2 linked regions of the Aquabacterium sp. OR-4 genome follow. The protein of the gene in region 2 interacts with the protein of the main gene of each other region in a pairwise test. Links are inferred from orthologs where the notes say so. Each region holds a gene or a part of one and is shown on either strand. Other genes may lie near its edges.

Region 1 (2,906 bases), on a different replicon or contig from region 2:
CCGGCGCTACATCGACACTTCGCGACGGTAAGCAGAGCATCCGGCCCCGCAGCGCCGCCCTGCGCTGCTCGATCAGCCGGCGTCGAACAGCCCGCCGGCCGATTGCGGCGGCGCCACGCCCAGGTGGCGGTAGGCGGCCAGTGTGGCCACGCGGCCGCGCGGCGTGCGCTGCAGAAAGCCCTGCTGGATCAGGTAGGGCTCGATCACGTCCTCGATGGTGCCGGGCTCCTCGCCGATGGCGGCAGCCACGTTGTCCAGGCCCACCGGGCCACCGTCGAAGCGGTGCACCACGGCCTCGAGAAACTTGCGGTCCATCAGGTCGAAACCCTCGGGGTCGACATCCAGCATCTTCAGCGCCAGGTCGGCGATCTGGCGCGTGATGACGCCGTCGCCCTTGACCTCGGCGTAGTCGCGCACCCGGCGCAGCAACCGGTTGGCGATGCGCGGCGTACCGCGCGAACGGCGTGCGATCTCGAACGCGCCCTCGGCCTGGATCGGCACGCTGAGCAGGCCGGCCGAGCGCTTGACGATGGTGCCCAGCTCGGCCGGCGTGTAGAACTCGAGCCGCGCGACGATGCCGAAACGGTCGCGCAGCGGGTTGGTGAGCATGCCCGCGCGCGTGGTGGCGCCCACCAGCGTGAAGGGCTGCAGATCGAGCTTGATGCTGCGCGCGGCCGGGCCCTCGCCGATCATGATGTCGATCTGGTAGTCCTCGAGCGCCGGGTACAGGATCTCCTCGACCACCGGTGAGAGCCGGTGGATCTCGTCGATGAAGAGCACATCGTTCTTCTCGAGGTTGGTCAGCAGCGCGGCCAGGTCCTTGGGCTTCTCGAGCACCGGGCCGCTGGTCTGGCGCAGGTTCACGCCCAGTTCGGCGGCGATGATGTGGCTCAGCGTGGTCTTGCCCAGGCCCGGCGGGCCGAACAGCAGCACGTGGTCGAGCGCCTCCTCGCGCTTGCGCGCCGCGCCGATGAAGATCTCGAGCTGCTCGCGCGCCTTGGCCTGGCCGATGTACTCCTGCAGCAGCTTGGGCCGCAGCGCGCGCTCCAGCGCTTCTTCCTGCGGCGAGGCGCGGCTGGCACTCACCACGCGCGGTGCGGGCGGTGCGGCAAAGTCGTCGGTCTGGATGCCCATCCAGTCATTGTGGCTCAAACCACCCGCCCTGACCCCAGCCCGCGCCGGGTCGCCTCAGGCGGCTGGAGGCCGGCCGTACAGACGGCTGGCGGCCGGCCGCTCAGGTGGCTGGCGGCGCGCACCGGTCATGGCGGGCGCGCCGCTGCGTCAGGACAAGGCCTTCAGCGCGGCCTTGATGCCCTCGGACACGCCAATGTCGGGCGGCAGGGTCTTGAGCACGGCGCCGGCCTCCTTCTCGCTGTAGCCCAGCGCGATCAGCGCCTGCACGATGTCGGCCTGGGCATCGCTGGCCGCCGCGGCGCCACCGGCCAGGGCCAGCTCGGGGCCCAGCTTGCCCTTCAGCTCGAGCAGCAGGCGCTCGGCGGTCTTCTTGCCGATGCCCGGCACCTTAACCAGCCGCCCGGCCTGCTGCTGGGCCACGGCCTGGGTGAGCTCGGCCACGCTCAGGCCCGACAGCAGGCTGAGCGCCATCTTGGGCCCGACGCCGGTGATGCGGATCAGCTGGCGAAAGGCCGCGCGCTCTTCATGCGTGAGAAAGCCGTAGAGCAGCTGCGCGTCCTCGCGCACCACCTGGTGCGTGAGCAGCACCACGCGCTCGCCCAGCGGCGGCAGGTTGTAAAAGCTCGACATCGGCACGTCGACCTCGTAGCCGACACCGTTGACATCGATGAGTACCTGGGGCGGAGCCTTCTCCGCCAGCGTGCCGCTGAGCCGTCCGATCATGGACGGCGATTGTGGCCTATCGCCTGAACAGACCCAGGCGCTGCGCTTCGAGCGCGGCCTCGGCGCGCGAACTCACGTTGAGCTTGCGGTAGATCTGCTTGACGTAGTCGGCGATGGTGTGGCGGCTCAGGCCCAGCTGCACGCCGATCTCGGGCAGCGTGAAGCCCTTGGCCACGCGCAGCAGCACCTCGCTCTCGCGCTCGGTGAGCTGCACGTCGGGCATGGCATTGGCCTGCGGCTTGGCCTGGGCGGCAAAGTACTTGATGACCTTGCGTGCGATCGACGGCGACAGCGGCGGCTCGCCCTGGCTGATGCGCTGCAGCTGCTCGGTGATCAGTTCGCGCGGCTGCTCCTTCAGGATGTAGCCGTAGGCGCCGGCCTGCAGGGCCGGGAACAGGTGCTCGTCGTCATCGTGGATCGTGACCACCACGCTTTGCGCGTCGGGCTGCAGGTCGCGCAGGCGGGCCACCACATCGGTGTCGCTGCCATCGGGCAGGCCCAGGTCGATCAGCGCGAGGTCGAAGCGCAGCTGCTGCACCTGCTGCAGCGCGTCGTGCACGCGCGAGCATTCGGTGATGCGCCCGGCAGGAAACACCTGCAGCACCAGGCTCTTGAGCCAGGCGCGGATTTCAGGCAGGTCTTCGAGCAGCAGGATCTGATTCATGACGGGTCCGTCGGCAACATCTCAACACGGGATCCCGCAGGCGGGAATCCCATCGTAACAGCGGGTTCACACGGACGCGAGCTGGCGCTCCAGCGGCAATGTGAGGCGTATCACGGTTCCATAGCCGGGGCTCGACTCGACCAGGCACTGGCCCTGCAGCTGCTTGGCGCGGCCCTTCATGCTGGCCATGCCGTGGCCCTTGTCGAGCCGGCCGTCCAGTTCGACCGGAATGCCCTGGCCGTTGTCCTGGATCAGCAGCTGGAAGTCGCCGTCGGCGATGGCGCAGCGCACGCTGCACTGCGAGGCGCCGCTGTGCTTGATGATGTTGCTGATGGCCTCGCGCAGGATGCGGGTGGTCTGCACATAGGCGCGCGACGACAGCGTC
Region 2 (3,074 bases):
CGGGCTGTACCACCTGGCGCGGCAGTTTCCGCAGGTGCCGCTGGTGCCGGCCTGGATCGACAACGTGCAGCGCGTGATGCCCAAGGGCGAGGTCGTGCCGGTGCCCATCCTGTGCACGGTGAGTTTCGGCGCGCCGATCCAGCTGGCCACGGTGGACGGCCAGCCCGAGGACAAGGCGGCCTTCCTGGCACGCGCACGGCAGGCGGTGGTGGCCCTGCAGCCGGCCGGCCACGGCACCAGCGACGACCCGATGGCCCGCGCCACATGAGCTGGCTGCGCAGTCTGGATGCGCGCCAGCAGGTGGCGCTGCTGTTCGTGGTGCTGTTCGGCCTGCTGGCGCTGGCCAGCGCCGCCACCGCGATGCTGGCCCTGCGCGAGCGTGATGCGCAGCAGGCCGGGCGCTTTGCGCGCGCCCAGCGCGACCTGCGCGCGGTGTGGATCGGCGCGGTGGTGTTCTGGCTGGCCTGGGTGTCGGGGGCGGCCGGCGCCACGCTGCTGTTCGGCGTGATCTCGTTTCTGGCGCTGCGCGAATACATCACGCTGGTGGCCACCCGGCGCAGCGACCACCGCAGCCTGCTGCTGGCCTTCTTTGTGGTGCTGCCGCTGCAGTTCGCGCTGGTGGGCTGGCGGCGCTTCGACCTGTTCTCGGTGTTCATCCCGGTCTACATGTTCCTGGCCATCCCGGTGATCAGCGCGCTGGCCGGCGACCCCGAGCGCTTTCTCGAGCGCAACGCCAAGATCCAGTGGGGCATCACGGTGTGCGTCTACGGCCTGTCGCACGCCCCGGCGCTGCTGCTGCTGAACTTTCCGAAGCTGCCCGACCGCGGCGCGTTCCTGCTGTTTTTTCTGGTGATGGTGACCGCCGCCGCGCAACTGGCCCAGGAGGCCGCCAGCCGCCGCCTGCGGCGCCGGCCGGTGGCGCGCCACATCGACCGCAGCTTCTCGCTGCGCGCCTGGGGCAGCGGCGTGCTGGCCGGCGCGTTGCTGGGCGCCCTGCTGTTCTGGATCACGCCGTTCAAGCTGGGCCAGGCCCTGGTGATGGCCGCCATTGCCGGCGGCGCCGGCACGCTGGGCGACTTTGTGATGCGCGCGCTGAAGAAGGACGCCGGCGTGCGCTGGTGGGGCAACGAGAGCTCGGTCACCGGTGCGGTGGGCCTGCTCGACCGCGTGGCGCCGCTGTGTTTTGCCGCGCCGGTGTTCTTTCACTCCGTGCGCTGGTACTTCCAGCTTCAGCCTTCATGAGAATCCTGGGCATCGACCCCGGCCTGCAACGCACCGGCTTCGGCGTTGTCGACATCGACGGCAGCCAGCTCAGCTATGTGGCCAGCGGCACCATCAGCACCACCGAGGCCGACAAGGGCAACCTGCCGGCACGGCTGAAGCTGATCTTCGACGGCGTGTGCGAGGTGCGCCAGCGCTACCAACCGCAGTCGGCGTCGGTGGAGATCGTGTTCGTCAACGTCAACCCGCAGAGCACGCTGCTGCTGGGCCAGGCGCGCGGCGCGGCGCTGGCGGCGCTGGTATCGGGCGACCTGCCTGTTGCCGAGTACACCGCGCTGCAGATGAAAAAAGCCATCGTCGGCCACGGCCTGGCCAGCAAGGACCAGGTGCAGGCGATGGTGATGCGCCTGCTGCAGCTGCCCGGCCTGCCGGGCAAGGACGCGGCCGATGCGCTGGGCCTGGCCATCGTGCATGCGCATGCCGCGCGGCACCTGCTGGCCCTGGGCAGCGCGGGCGATCTGGCGCGGCGCAGCCAGAGCCAGTACCGGCGCGGACGGGCGGTGTAGCTGGGGCACCCGGCCCCGCGGGTACGCGGGGCCACCCGCCGTGCGGGTTGCCGGCCGGCTTCGGAGCGGCCGGGCGCCGGCCGGCTGGGGCACCCGGCCCCGCGGTTACACGGGGCCACCCGCCGTGCGGGTTGCGGGCCGGCTTCGGAGCGGCCGGGCGCCGGCCGGCTTGGGGCCGGGGCCTGCGCGCTACATCAGCGCGCGGATGCCCGCGAACACGCGGCCGAAGATCCAGATGTTGAAGGTGCCCAGCACCACCACCACGCACCAGCGGTAAAGCGCCTTGGCGCGCGCCAGCGGCACATGCTCGCCGGTGGTGACATGCAGCACGAAGAAGAAGGCCGTGGTGGCGGCCATGATGGCCAGCACGATGCCGGCAACCCAGAACAGAATCATGCGGCCGAGCCTACAACATCAGCGCCAGGCGCTCGAGGATCAGCACGCCGAAGAAGCCCAGCGCCGCGATCAATGACCACTTCAGCACCACGATGCCGCGCTGGCGCCAGCGCACGTCGCGCGTGCCGATGTACATGGCAAAGCACAGCAGGCTGGCAAACAGCAGCAGTCCGAAGACCAGTCGGAAAACAAGCATGGGCGCGATCTTGCCTGCAAATCGGCCGCGCGCCGTGGCGCGGCCGCGGCATCACCAGGCCGGCGCCAGCTCGGCCAGGCCCGGCGGGGCCAGCGCGGCGTCGTCGAAGCTGGCCCACTCCCAGGCCTCGGGCCGCTCGAACAGCGCCCGCAGCAGCAGGTTGTTGAGCGCGTGGCCGCTCTTGTAGGCCACGTAATGCGCCAGCATCGGGTGGCCGGCGTTGAACAGGTCGCCGATGGCGTCCAGGATCTTGTGCTTGGCGAACTCGTCGTCGTAGCGCAGGCCGTCGGCATTGAGCACGCGGCTGTCGTCGACCACGATGGCGTTGTCCATGCTGCCGCCCAGCGTGAGGCCGCGGCTGCGCATCAGCTCCACGTCTTTCGTGAAGCCGAAGGTGCGGGCGCGGGCGATGTCGCGCTTGTAGCGGCCCGAGCCCATGTCGAACACCACGCGCTGGCCGGTGGCATCGACCGCGGGGTGGTCGAAGTCGATCTCGAAGCTCAGCTTGAAGCCGTGGTACGGCTCGAGCCGCGCCCACATCAGGCGCTTGCCCTCGCCCTGGCGCACCTCCACCGTCTGCTTGACGCGGATGAAGCGCTTGGGCACCTTCTGCACCTCGACGCCGGCGCTTTGCAGCAGGTAGACGAAGCTGGCCGCCGAGCCGTCGAGGATGGGCACCTCATCGGCGGTGATGT

What was found. The genes of interacting proteins can lie anywhere in the genome.
Region 1: the proteins of ruvC (region 2) and ruvA interact in binary tests that used the Escherichia coli proteins (3 or more experiments, as listed by UniProt). The link is inferred for Aquabacterium sp. OR-4 from one-to-one orthologs.

What each region holds. Positions count from the first base shown.
Region 1 is NZ_JAOCQD020000001.1:857,191-860,096, reverse strand. What follows is about bases 70-2,900. They hold ruvA (Holliday junction branch migration protein RuvA), read right to left. Parts: upstream 1,858-2,900; coding sequence 1,282-1,857; downstream 70-1,281. Other genes in these bases: N4G63_RS03525 (sensor histidine kinase), read right to left, coding at 2,588-2,900; N4G63_RS03530 (response regulator), read right to left, coding at 1,874-2,521; ruvB (Holliday junction branch migration DNA helicase RuvB), read right to left, coding at 73-1,134. Also shown: N4G63_RS03545 (magnesium transporter CorA family protein), read left to right, coding at 1-31; more of N4G63_RS03525, read right to left, coding at 2,901-2,906. UniProt on the Escherichia coli protein: The RuvA-RuvB-RuvC complex processes Holliday junction (HJ) DNA during genetic recombination and DNA repair.
Region 2 is NZ_JAOCQD020000002.1:1,439,963-1,443,036, forward strand. Bases 14-3,012 are described here. They hold ruvC (crossover junction endodeoxyribonuclease RuvC), read left to right. Parts: upstream 14-1,238; coding sequence 1,239-1,787; downstream 1,788-3,012. Other genes in these bases: N4G63_RS18555 (lysophospholipid acyltransferase family protein), read left to right, coding at 14-268; N4G63_RS18560 (phosphatidate cytidylyltransferase), read left to right, coding at 265-1,242; N4G63_RS18570 (hypothetical protein), read right to left, coding at 1,977-2,183; N4G63_RS18575 (hypothetical protein), read right to left, coding at 2,194-2,379; lpxC (UDP-3-O-acyl-N-acetylglucosamine deacetylase), read right to left, coding at 2,431-3,012. Also shown: more of N4G63_RS18555, read left to right, coding at 1-13; more of lpxC, read right to left, coding at 3,013-3,074.